Regions from separate parts of the Lysinibacillus sp. BS3 genome, predicted to be linked through region 1. Evidence: riboswitches for the same ligand, from Rfam matches in the RefSeq annotation. Region 1 holds a riboswitch; each other region holds the start of a gene.
What was found. A riboswitch is a leader RNA that binds a small molecule or an ion and turns the genes downstream of it on or off. The one in region 1 is predicted to bind S-adenosylmethionine.
Positions count from the first base shown of each region.

Region 1 (3,333 bases):
CTCACACCGTACTGTTCATATGCCTCAAATACTTCCTTTACAGTAAAGTCCTTTTCAGTAAAAACATGTTCTTGAAATGCTGTATGACCAAATACTTCCTGCCATTTTCTTTCGACTGATGTAAGAAGGTGTTGAATGGATTTATTGTTGACAAATACATGCCCTTCATTTAGCTCATATATTAGATAGGATACAATGTTTTGCGCACTATAGATGTTACCCATTTTAAACACTCCTTTATCATCAGTTTTTGGGAAGAGTAGTCACTGGCTAGGCAACTACTCTTCTATATATTCAAAAGTGGGGGAGCACTTATGAAACATTTACCTTTTAAAAAAAATTTTCGTACTGTTAACTTATTTCCTAGTATATAACATGGATTTAACAAAGTCAATAATACATATAAAATTACTTGGTATTATTTTTTATAAGGTTCTGATAATTAACGGATGCAGTAATAGATTGATGTAGCAACGTTTAACGCATTACCAAATGAGGCTAATCGAATGAGAAAATACGTTAACGTCACAACATCTTACCATTTTCTTTAAACTTTAAGCTTCTACTGTTTGTTCAGTTGTTGTAGCCTGTGTAATGGCTTGATCTAAATCAGCAATAATATCCTCTACTGCCTCTAAACCGATGGATAAGCGAATGAGCGACTCGGTTACACCAGCTTGAACTAATTCGTCTGCTGATAGTTGCTGATGAGTAGTGGAAGCTGGATGAATAATTAATGACTTTGCATCACCTACATTTGCTACATGTGAAAATAATTTCACGCTATCAATAAGCTTTCGCCCAGCTTCTCGTCCACCCTTTATGCCAAATGTAAGCACTGAACCGAAGCCATTTCTTAAATATTTTTTTGCTAACTCATGTGTCGGAAAATCTTCTAGGCCATTATAATTTACATACTCCACAGATGGGTGGTTTTGTAAATACTCAGCCACTGCCAATGCATTTTCATTGTGTTTAGGGATACGCAGATGAAGCGTTTCTAACCCTTGCAATAAATTAAAAGCAGCATCAGCACTTAATGTTGGACCAAAATCACGTAATAATTGTACACGTAGCTTTGTAGCAAAGGCAGCAGAAGCTGTATCAATTCCATAACGTAGACCATGGTAAGAGGCATCTGGTTCAGTAAAACCAGGGAATCGACCGCTAGTCCAATCAAACTTACCAGCGTCTACAACAACGCCCCCTAAAGTTGTACCATGACCTCCTATCCATTTAGTTGCTGAATGAACTACAACATCTGCGCCGTATTCAATAGGTGTAGAACCGTAAGGAGAAGCGAACGTGCTGTCAATAATTAATGGTAGACCATTATCATGTGCAATTTTAGCTACTGCTTCAATATCTAAAACCTTTAAACTTGGATTACCATAAACCTCTGCAAAGACAGCTTTTGTTTTATCAGTAATCGCTGCTTTGAAATTCTCTGGGTTTGTTTCATCTACAAAAATTGTTTTAATACCATAGTTTGGTAATGTGTTAGCAAATAAATTATACGTACCACCATATAAAGAACTAGCTGCTACTATCTCATCACCAGCTCCCGCTAGATTTAAAATGGAAAATGCGATAGCTGCTGCACCAGATGAAAGTGCTACTGCTGCTGTTCCACCTTCCAATAAAGCCACACGTTTTTCAAACACATCAACTGTTGGATTGGTAATTCGTGTGTAAATGTTCCCTGCTTCCTCTAAGGCAAAAAGACGTTGCGCATGAGCAGTGTCTTTAAATACGAAAGCAGTTGAGCGATAGACTGGAACTGTGCGAGAACCCGTCACTGGGTCTGGCTCTTGACCACCATGCAACAGCAATGTTTCTGGTTTAAAATTTGTCATTGTGTACCTCCAAATGGTTATTTTTTTACGATGGTACCGGAGATGAGGAGGATTTTTCTGTAGAAAACAAAAACCCTCTTCAGCTAAGAAGAGGGTTGCGGTTGCAAGTTTTCCTCCCCTTATCTGCCAGATCCAAGTAAGAATCTGTAGGAATTAGCACCTTAGTAAGCTCATTGCTTACTGGTTGCCGGGCATCATAGGGCCTATCCCTCCGCCGCTCTTGATAAGAGTATGAGATTCAATTTCCATCGTTGTTACACAGTATAAACATAGAGTTTTTTTCTGTCAACAAGTAAATTTTATTTTTTCCGAAACTTCTGTCTGCTCTTATACGTAATATGAACGCATACACTATTTTAGAAAAAATTTTGAGAGGAGTATTTTTATGGTAAAGGCCGTGATCATTTTTCTTATGATTGGCTATTTAATAGGCTGTATTCACGGCTCTAAAGTGGCTCAATTTTTATCGGGGGTTGATTTAAAAAAGGCTGGCCACGGTAATGCTGGTGCCTCTAATGCTACTCTTTCCCTTGGCTGGAAGTATGGCGTTTTAGTAGCCCTCATCGATATAGGCAAAGGCGTTGTCGCTATTATAGGTGCGCATTTTTATCTAGCGGACGCTATTCATTTAACAGAAGAACAAATTTGGCTGCTTACTTATATTATGGCTGCTGGGGTTATTTTAGGTCATAATTTCCCCTTCTACATGGGCTTCAACGGCGGGAAAGGAACGGCCTCCATCATTGGTATTTTACTTGCTGTTGATTGGAAGATTGGTTTATTTGCACTTATTTTATTTGTTATTTTATCCTTTGCAACAAATTATTTAATTGTAGGTGTTCTAGAATTTTATCTCGTGTTTTGTACAGCAACTTATTTATGGATTCCTGGCATTGGCCCAACCATTATAGCTCTTCTTCTTTTTGGCATAGCCATCATCCTGCACCTCGAAAATATTAAACGATTAGTCAATGGAACAGAGCCTAAAGTAACTTCTGCCTTTAAGAAAAAGAAATAATATTTAATGGATATTTTTGTATTTTTTGTGACCGTATTTTTTCTCTTTATCTACTCATATTGCTGTAAAAAACACCATTTTCACATAGATTTTTTTCTACAATAAAATAGACATATTCTTATCTCAATAAAACATTATACAGGCCGATGTTATGGATAATAATCGTCATTTTTATCGTAGAAAGGATGAGAAAATATGTCTTCACCAAAGCAAGCAGCTACAAAACTTAATTTAAAGCCACTATGGATTGGCTTGGCATTCGCGTTACTAATCATTATTACCTTCTTACCTAACAATGGTGATTTACCTATAGCTGGGCAACGAGCTTTAGCCATTTTAGCTTTTGCAGTCATCCTTTGGGTTACAGAGGCCGTTTCATATCCTGTGAGCTCGGCCATGATCATTGCACTAGTAACTGTTTTACTAGGACTCGCTCCGTCAATGGATAATCCAACTACA
Region 1 covers NZ_CP154860.1:2,340,185-2,343,517, forward strand. The annotation lists gene AAJG31_RS11560 (hypothetical protein) at 1-224, opposite strand, end outside; gene AAJG31_RS11565 (O-acetylhomoserine aminocarboxypropyltransferase/cysteine synthase family protein) at 555-1,856, opposite strand; SAM riboswitch class I at 1,973-2,086, opposite strand; gene AAJG31_RS11570 (glycerol-3-phosphate acyltransferase) at 2,242-2,874, shown strand; gene AAJG31_RS11575 (DASS family sodium-coupled anion symporter) at 3,070-3,333, shown strand, end outside.

Region 2 (3,333 bases), 1.4 Mb from region 1:
CACACTGAAAGTGAATATATTACATATTTATGGAGGGGTTTTTTGCATGAGCACACCTAAAGACTTACGATACTCTGAAGAACATGAATGGGTAAAAGTAGAAGATGGAAAAGTACGTATTGGTATTACTCACTTCGCACAATCTGAATTAGGAGATATCGTATTCGTTGAGCTTCCACAAGTTGGCGACGAAATCAAAACAGATGATCCATTCGGTAGCGTAGAATCAGTAAAAACTGTTTCTGAATTATATGCACCAATCTCAGGTACTGTAGTTGAAGTAAATGCAGATTTAGAAGATAGCCCAGAATTCGTTAATGAATCACCATATGAAAAAGCATGGATGATCGTTGTTGAGCCTGCTGACGCATCAGAAGTTGAGAAACTAATGACAGCAGAGCAATACGAAGAAATGATCGCTGAATAAGACAAGCCATAATCGAAAAACGTCGGAAACTACCGGCGTTTTTTGTTATATAATGACTTATAAGTGGGGATCTCTAAATGGAGGTGGCGTAATGTTCGAGGGAAAATGCTTGATAGTAGAAGGGCGCTCAGATAAGCTACAAATTGAGCCTATTTTGAATGAGAATGTTACAATACTATGTACGAATGGTACAATTGGTGTGCATCAATTAGAAGAACTACTGGATCCCTATGAGGGCTGTGAGCTATTTACTTTTTTTGATGCAGATACTTCTGGTGATAAGCTACGTGCATTAATGGACAGACATTATCCAGAGGCTGAGCATCTGCGCACAATGCCAACATACAAGGAAGTAGAAACGACACCAAGAAAAGTGCTAGCAATGATCTTACTGCGTGCACATTTTTCAATCCATAATGAATATATTTTGTAAGGTTGCGTGAGTAAATGGAAGAATGGTCAATAGAGCAGTGGGAAGCGGCTAAACAGTCGGGAGAGAAAACTGCATTTTATTTATATACACCGATGTGTGGAACGTGTGCAGTGGCATCTAAAATGATGTCCATTATTGAGCAATTACTGCCACAGCTACAAATTGGTAAAGCAAATATCAACTTTTTGGAACACATAGCTTATGAGCATCAAATTGAAAGTGTTCCATGTCTACTCATCAGTGATGGCGGAAAAGTGACAGAAAAGATTTATGCTTTTCAATCCGTACCATTTTTATATGAATTGTTAAAAAAATCAATTGACTGAACTTTACTAGCGTGGTAAAGTATCAAATATATTACTAAAACATTAAATATATCGAACTCTTATGAAGAGTGGCGGAGGGAAGTGCCCTATGAAGCCCGGCAACCATCACAATGTGAAAAGGTGCCAAATCACCCAAAGATTTTTCTTTGAAAGATGAGAGAACGGTTTAACGTATCATACGTGACCCCTTCTACTTGTCTGTGAGTGAAGGGGTTTTCTATATGAGAAAAGGAGTATTCGCTATGATCCAGCTTCAAAATATTACAAAGAAATACAAAACAGCAAATGGCGAATTAACGGCAGTCAAAGACGTCAACCTTACTATTAATAAAGGTGAAATTTTTGGCATTATCGGCTATAGTGGTGCTGGTAAAAGTACCATGATTCGTTTATTAAACGGTTTAGAGAAACCGACAGCAGGAACAGTAACGGTGAACAATCAAGAATTTTCATCGATAAAAGGGCAAAAGCTTAGAGCAGCTAGACAAAAGGTAAGTATGATTTTCCAGCATTTTAATTTACTTTGGTCAAGAACAGTTGCCGAAAATATTGCATTCCCTTTAGAAATCGCAGGCTTCCCAAAGGCTCAACGTGAAGCGCGTGTGAAGGAATTAATTGCCCTTGTAGGCTTAGAAGGGCGCGATAAGGCATATCCATCCCAGCTTTCTGGGGGACAAAAGCAGCGTGTAGGAATTGCACGTGCATTAGCGAATAATCCAGAGGTTTTACTATGTGATGAGGCGACATCCGCACTCGACCCTGAAACAACGGATGCCATTCTTGATTTACTCGTAGATATAAATGAACGCTTAGGCTTAACAATCGTCCTGATTACCCACGAAATGCATGTCATCCGCAAAATTTGTCATCGTGTAGCGGTGATGGAGGCAGGCGAAATTGTGGAACGTGGTGAGGTATTACAAGTCTTCCAAGCCCCACAGGCGGCTATTACTAAGAAGTTTGTATCTCAAATTACAGACACTAAGGAAACACAGGATACGGTAGCACAAATTAAAACAAACTATCCAACTGGACAACTTGTCAAATTGATTTTTGTTGGTGAAAAAACAGAACAGCCTGTCATCTCACATCTTGTGAAACAATTTGATGTAGAAGTAAGTATTGTTCACGGAAATATTTCGCAAACAAAAAATGGTGCATATGGTACATTGATTGTGCAAATTGATGGCTCTCAGACAAACGTCACTGAAGCCCTTCGTTATTTAAATACAGTGGAAGTACAGACGGAGGTGATTGAAAATGCTAACTAATCTCTTTCCGAATGTAGACTGGGAAAATATGTGGCAAGCTACCTATGAAACTTTATACATGACAGCTATATCAACGGTTGTGACATTTATTCTTGGGTTAGTCATTGGTATTGTTCTATTTCTAACTAGCCCCAATCAGTTATGGGCAAATAAAATCGTTAACTTTTTAACAGGATCACTCGTTAATATTTTCCGTTCCATTCCATTTATCGTATTAATTATTTTATTAATTCCATTTACGAAGTTTTTACTAGGTACAATTCGCGGTGCCAATGCGGCGTTACCTGCTTTAATTATCGGTGCAGCACCGTTTTATGCTCGTATGGTATTAATTGCGTTACGTGAAATTGATAAAGGTGTGATTGAAGCAGCCCGTTCAATGGGAGCAAAAACTTCTACGATTATTTGGAAAGTATTGGTTCCGGAATCATTACCAGCTTTGATTTCTGGTATCACTGTAACGGCTGTTGCTCTTGTAGGATATACAGCGATGGCAGGAATTATTGGTGCAGGTGGTCTTGGTAACTTAGCTTTCTTAGACGGCTTCCAGCGAAATCGCCAAGATGTGACATTAATGGCAACTATTTTGATCTTAGTAGTCGTATTTATTATTCAATGGATTGGTGATTTAATTACCGAGAAAATTGATAAACGCTAGCACGAAAATGAGGTTATTCCGGTTTTTACCGCTAACATATTTTAAACAAATAAAAGGGAGTGTCATAAATGAAAAAGTTATTAGCAGGATTATTTTTATCAATACTTGTACTAGCATTAGCAGCTTGCGGTACAGATAAAAAAGAAGATGAAAAATCAGCATCTGGCGATCAAACAGATAGCAAAGAAAACGTAATATTAAAAGTAGGTGCTTCTAAT
Region 2 covers NZ_CP154860.1:3,710,096-3,713,428, forward strand. The annotation lists gene gcvH (glycine cleavage system protein GcvH) at 47-427, shown strand; gene AAJG31_RS18315 (hypothetical protein) at 519-860, shown strand; gene AAJG31_RS18320 (thioredoxin family protein) at 875-1,186, shown strand; SAM riboswitch class I at 1,243-1,346, shown strand; gene AAJG31_RS18325 (methionine ABC transporter ATP-binding protein) at 1,429-2,457, shown strand; gene AAJG31_RS18330 (methionine ABC transporter permease) at 2,447-3,115, shown strand; gene AAJG31_RS18335 (MetQ/NlpA family ABC transporter substrate-binding protein) at 3,184-3,333, shown strand, end outside.
Region 2: another riboswitch for S-adenosylmethionine. It lies ahead of AAJG31_RS18325 (methionine ABC transporter ATP-binding protein); the one in region 1 lies ahead of AAJG31_RS11565 (O-acetylhomoserine aminocarboxypropyltransferase/cysteine synthase family protein).

Region 3 (3,333 bases), 2.1 Mb from region 1:
GGCAAGGAATCCATTATCAACTATTGTCAGTCACTTCTAAAGAAGGCGAAGAAAAAAGTGATGCTGTCGATGTGGGAAGATATGTATGATGCCTTACGTGAAGATTTGCAAGAGGTGGCGCTGCATGTTCCTGTTCATGGCATTACGTTGTATGTAGGAGAGCATCTCGCCTCAATTGACCAGCATAGAGCCACACATTATACAAAAAAAGCATCTACACCGCATTGGTTTATCTTATCGATAGATGGTCAGGAAATGATTTATGGTCATTCTCCATCTACCCAAGAGACGGCCTTTATCACCAATGATCCGGTTCATATTTATTTGTTAGAGGATTATATATGGCATGATGTGCTCATCAATCGGTTAGTAAAACGTGATGATCAGGAGTTAGAAGACTGGATTGCTAAGGAGCGTAAAGCTTTTTTCTTAGAATAGTCGTATAAGGAAGGGGAGTTACTTGAAAAAATTCGTGTTGCTAGGTTTAATGAGCCTACTAATGCTAGGAGCCTGTAATGCTACACCACCTACCGATCCACCAACGATTCATGAGCTAACGGTTGTCCCAGATAATGTCCAAAAAAATATCGTTTCTAATGACAGAATACAACTATTGCATGAAAAGGATGCTCCATATTACCTTGTTTATTATTCAAAAGGGAATGTATTGGCAAGTATTACAGCTGAGGGAAATAGGCTTATTATCCAGTTAGAAGAAGGCAGCGAGCAAAGGAAAGAGGCACAACCCTATGTTTTTAAAATCACCGTCAAGAATCCTGAGCTTGATACCATTGATTTGCGAATAAACGGTCAGAGTACGCCAATTGATCGTATGACCATTATGTGATAAAAGAAACCGAAATCCCTTTGATGAGATTTCGGTTTCTTTACGTGATGCCTAATAAAAGACTTTGTCTACGTTATATTTAGAGCGGAAAGTATTAATCGCATATGTTTCGTAAATTTCACGTTCCATTGGATCTTCTACTTCATAGACTTCAATTTTGAACACTTCATCACGATGGTTTTTCATCGGAGATACATTATCCTCGAAATGTTTTTTAATACGTTGACGAATTTTACGTGCTTTCCCAACAAACAATAGCTCATTCTTGTCATTATAGAATAAGAAAATGCCGCCTTTATCTCGTGTGATTTTATGGAAGTCAATAAAACCAAAGTAAGGTGTGATCGGCACATCACCTGGTTTTAAGTCTTGTTCACGTTGACGGATTACTAGATCTGGTTTTGGAAATTCAATTTTAATCAAACTATTCACGTTCCTCTCTCTTACTAAAAGTATATGGTAACATAATTACGGCATGTTTACCATAAATTTTAAATGCAGAAACACCACATATAGCAAGCTTAGTGTACATCAAATGACCAAGGAACATGCACATGAATCACAAAATATTCTATGAATTATTGATATTCTAACTAGTTCGTGTTACAATTCAAGATAATTAAATAATCTTATCAAGAGAAGCTGAGGGATTTGGCCCGATGACGCTTCAGCAACCTCTAACAATTGTTAGAAAGGTGCTAATTCCAGCAAAGGATTTTTTCCTTTGAGAGATAAGAGTGGACGTGAAAAAAATCCTTCTCATTCTATCTCGTATGGAATGAGGAGGATTTTTTAATTTCGTTGCATTCTACGCAAGCAAGGTTTGCTAAAAGAGAGTGATTATAGAGAGGGGAAAGCAAGATGCCAATTAATATTCCGAAAAATTTACCAGCTGGAGAACATTTACGTGAGGAAAAAATCTTCGTCATGGAAGAAGATCGTGCGAAAACACAGCAAATCCGTCCATTAAATATATTAATATTAAATTTAATGCCTGAAAAAGAAAAAACAGAGCTCCAATTATTACGTTTATTGGGGAATACACCATTACAAGTCAATATTACCTTTTTGAATACAGCCACACACGAGTCTAAAAATGTGAGTAAATCCCATTTGCAGCTTTTCTACACAACGTTCAATCAGATTCGACACCGACGCTATGATGGTATGATTATAACTGGTGCGCCAGTAGAAAAAATGGCTTTTGAAGAGGTCAACTATTGGCAGGAAATTTCAGAAATTATGGATTGGTCTAAAAAGAATGTGACATCCGTGCTACATATATGTTGGGGGGCACAGGCTGCATTGTATCATCATTATGGCATTGGGAAGGTTGAGCTTTCTGCTAAATGCTCAGGCGTCTATTCCCATGTGATTACAGATTTAACTGTAGATTTGGTACGTGGCTTTAGTGATTTATTTACTGCGCCCCATTCACGCTATACATCTGTTTCGATTGACGAGGTTCGCAATCATCCAGATCTACGATTATTATCCTATTCAGAGGATGCTGGGGTATTTATTGTACAATCAAAAGATAATAAAAATATTATGATTACGGGGCATCTAGAGTATGATGCGACAACGCTAGCCGATGAATACAGTCGCGATGTGGCGAAGGGCATAGATATCGCCGTTCCTGTAAACTACTTCCCGAATGACGATCCGACACAAGTGCCGATGAATACATGGCGTGCCCATACGCATCTATTATTCTCTAACTGGTTGAACTACTATGTTTACCAAGAAACACCATATGAATGGGATTTTGTAGATGAAATCGAATATCATATTTAATTAATAAAAAGTCTAATTTCTTTTCTAGCTTAGAAGAAATTAGACTTTTTGATTGTCATTTTCTGTTTCCTGCTGAGGTGTTTCGTTATTTTGAGCCTTGGATTTACGATTGCGAATAACTACCACAATCAACAAAAGTATAGGTAATAAAATGGTGAAAATAAAGGAAAAGATTGGCCAAATTTCATTATTATAATTAGTAGAATGCACAATATCTGGATGAACAATTTGAGAAAGTCCAATAACAATTATCCCCATCGGTATAATGAGTGGGCGATGATCCTTGATCTTTAAAATTTGTGCGAGGCCAACAACGGTCGTATAGAAATACATAAATGTACGAATATATATAGACGTAATCCACATAAATGCCATAATGATTTCAATGCGCTGTAAAAAATTCCCTATAGATATTCTTTGCGCTAAGGCATAGCTAGGAAATGTCCTTGATGCAGTGTTTTCAGGACCTAATACAAGAATTGATAGGACAATCAACGTAACTAAGACGATTCCGCCAAGGATTGCCCCAATATATAGCCCTTTCTGTGCAGACGGCTGTACATTGACGCCAGTAGGATAGAGCATCAATAATACAAGTAATGGAAAGGAAAAGATACTCATAAAGCGTGCAATACTATAAAACATAGATGCTTTGGTCGCTTCTAGTAGAGGCTGAATATTCTCAAATG
Region 3 covers NZ_CP154860.1:249,497-252,829, forward strand. The annotation lists gene AAJG31_RS01290 (TrmB family transcriptional regulator) at 1-438, shown strand, start outside; gene AAJG31_RS01295 (hypothetical protein) at 461-847, shown strand; gene AAJG31_RS01300 (nucleotide excision repair endonuclease) at 899-1,270, opposite strand; SAM riboswitch class I at 1,474-1,585, shown strand; gene metA (homoserine O-succinyltransferase) at 1,709-2,644, shown strand; gene AAJG31_RS01310 (endospore germination permease) at 2,684-3,333, opposite strand, start outside.
Region 3: another riboswitch for S-adenosylmethionine. It lies ahead of metA (homoserine O-succinyltransferase); the one in region 1 lies ahead of AAJG31_RS11565 (O-acetylhomoserine aminocarboxypropyltransferase/cysteine synthase family protein).

Region 4 (3,333 bases), 970 kb from region 1:
GTCTCGACATGTAATATGAGTTAGTGGGCGTACACCATGTGAGCTCTTCAACAATGCGCCCATTGCAATATTGCTAATACGTGGAGAGGCCAATGAATTGTCTGCCATCATAACTACATCTGCACCTGCATCATATAATTGCTTTGCTCCTTCAAGGAACCCATCAATCTCTAAATGTCTAGGCGTATCCAACTCTACTATGACAGAGCGTTCACGTTTAACCTTTTCATGAAGAGGCTCATACTTTGTTGGCTCCGCTTCCCGAACAATCTCAATCTTTTTAGGCTTCGCATGCTTCTCCTGAACCGGTGATAACTCTTCTAAATACTTCTTTGCTGCTGCAATATGTTTGGGTGTTGTACCACAGCAGCCCCCTATTAAACGTACACCTTGATCACGCAATTCAACAGCCGCTCGACCAAAATAATCAGCTTCTGATTCATAAACGACACGCCCATCCTCTAAGTCCAGAAGTGATGCATTTGGATAGGCCGACATAAATGCCTTATTAGGAAGTTCTACACCTTCAAATGCCTGAATTGTATGGTGTGGACCTAGTCGACAATTGACACCAACAATATCAGCACCTAGAGCTTCAAGCTCATGGAGAGCATTATTTAAAGACATCCCATTTTGTAGAACACCGGGCTCATGCATAGAAACTTGTGCAATAATCGGCAATTTTGTTTTTTCTCGTAGCATCTTTAAGGTTGCTGTTAATTCTTCAAAATCATAATAAGTTTCAAGTAAAAGGCCATCTGGATTCCCTGCAAGTAAGACGCTTGCTTGTTCTTCAATAGTCGCTAATATTTCATCCAAGGTTGCATCACTTTTACGAATTCCCCGAATACCACCAATTGTTCCTAAAACAAATTGACCGCCATCAGCCGCTGCTCGTTTTGCGATGGTGATAGCAGCTTCATTAAATTGTTGGACACGTGATTCCAATCCATAGCGAGCTAATTTAATGGCATTTGCACCGTACGTATTCGTTTGAATGATGTCAGCACCAGCCGCAATATATTCTCTATGAATCTTTTCAATTAACTCGGGTCTCTGAACATTCATTTCCTCATGGCAATACTCCAATCCATAGCCATATAGCACTGTGCCAAATGCACCGTCTGCCGTCAATACATGCGTTTTTAACCTTTCAAGCAATCCCATAAAATTAGCCTCTCTTCCTATGTCTCTATATAATAAAAAGCCTTCTTTCATAAAAAAAGAAGGCTTTAACGATTCATCATTGTTGTTCCTTCTCATCTTCGACTCAACGGTCTTCTGGATTTAGCACCTGACAATAAAGTTGGTTGCTGAAGCTTCAATGGGCCAGTCCCTCTGCTTCTCTTGATAAGAATTAAGTATGAATTTTTTAAATAATTAAAAGAATCATATCGTTTACTGACGAATGAGTCAAGACTATTTCACATAACAAAGTTTTTTTCCACTTAAAACCTTAGAAATTGGCAAGTTCCTTTGCAAGCTCTTCACCAATTTTTTTCCCGTTTTGAATGCAAGCACCAATACCTACGCCAAAATACGAGCACCCTGCAATCGATAAATTAGGATATTTCTCATGTAATTCTTGTAGTAATCCTTGTAATGCTTCACGATGCGCTAGATCATATTTAGGCATTTGATCAATCCATTTTGTTACATTCACAACGGTTGGCTGCTCCTCTATTCCTAGGCTCTTTCTCACATCTTCTAAAGCAACTGCTGCTAATTCTTCATCCGTCATGGCGCGTAGTTGCTCATAGGCTGGATTGATGCTCTTATAAAAGAGTCGCACAAGTAATTTATTTTCTTTCGATGTATGCTTCCATTTACGACTAGTCCAAGTTGCCGCATTACAAGTTACGTCTGAATTATGGGAAACAATATAGCCCGTTCCATCTGCTGGCAAATTAGCGTCTGGCACATCAAAACCTAAATAGATAGTAATCGCTGACGCTGTCGTAAATTGGTCAAAATAGCGGTTTAAAGATTCATCCTGTAGCAGATTTTGTACAGTATCGTTCGGTAATGCTAAAACGACATAATCTGACTCAATAATTTCACCATTAGCTAAGGAAATTGTGTAGTTCTTATCTTGTTTTTGAACATTTAGTGTAGTAACACCCTTGATAATTTCTACATCGGATAAGGTTTGTTCAAGTCGATCAATTAAAGAAGATAAACCATTTTTAAAGGATATAAATTTTTTGTTCGCTGCTTTAACAAATTGCTCACGATTCGCATCAAAGCCTTTAATAATACTTCCAAAATCATTCTTATAATCAATTAAATACGGTAAAGTAGAGCCAATAGAAAGCTGATGTAAATCTCCCGAATAAACACCTGCAAGGACTGGTGCAATTTGGTTTTTCACCAGTTCCTCTCCTAAATAGTAAGTTAAAAATTCACCGATAGAACTTTCCTTTGTGAAGCCATTGTTTGGCAATGTTAAATCCTTCAACGCTTCTTTTTTTCCCTGCTCGGAAATAAGTGTACTTTCCTCTAAGGATGCTACACTCATCGGTATTCCGAAAGTTGAATCTGCCGGAATAGCATGTAACTCATTATTCGTATAAATATAAGAAATACCTGTTTCGTTGTAAACTAATTCCGCCTCAAAATCAAGCTCCTGCACGAGTTCCATAACGCCTTGATGACGGGCTACAATAGAATCAGCACCCGTTTCCATGATGAAACCTTGTTCATGTGCTGAATATAATTTGCCTCCTAAATATGTATTTTTTTCTATAAGCACTAGACGAACATCTAAATTATGTTCCTTCACTTGACGTTGCAAATAATGCATTGTACATAGTCCTGTAATACCGCCGCCTAAAACAACAACTGTTTTCATCATAACCGCCCCTATTATTCATTCTTTCTACAGTATAATCCTTTTTCATTGAAAATTACGTTAAACCCTTTACAAATTTAGCAAAAATAGAGCTATTTCATCAGTGAAATAGCTCTTACTTTCTGAATCTCTATAAAATTGATTCTCTATAGCGATAACTTCACAACAAACATTTAAATAGGTACTATAGTGTTTATTACGTCTAAAAATATGAAAAATAGAATGTAAATGTTAGTAGTCTATCCTTTTAAATTTTGCGCAAAGCTCGCTAATTTTTCAGCTGAATTTGTTACCTCAGTAAATGAAGTGCCTAATTCACTTAATATGCCTACAATTGCTTGTATTTTTGTTGCCATACACTCATTTTGATCTTTTGCTTCTGTCATGGCTCCCAATATACTCGTAAATTGGCCTTCAGTTTGTAACATATTTTCTTCACCTGCTGCAACTTCATCTTGAATGTTGGTCAAAGAATACTCTAA
Region 4 covers NZ_CP154860.1:3,306,249-3,309,581, reverse strand. The annotation lists gene AAJG31_RS16315 (bifunctional homocysteine S-methyltransferase/methylenetetrahydrofolate reductase) at 1-1,167, opposite strand, end outside; SAM riboswitch class I at 1,257-1,357, opposite strand; gene AAJG31_RS16310 (protoporphyrinogen oxidase) at 1,457-2,851, opposite strand; gene AAJG31_RS16305 (globin-coupled sensor protein) at 3,091-3,333, opposite strand, start outside.
Region 4: another riboswitch for S-adenosylmethionine. It lies ahead of AAJG31_RS16315 (bifunctional homocysteine S-methyltransferase/methylenetetrahydrofolate reductase); the one in region 1 lies ahead of AAJG31_RS11565 (O-acetylhomoserine aminocarboxypropyltransferase/cysteine synthase family protein).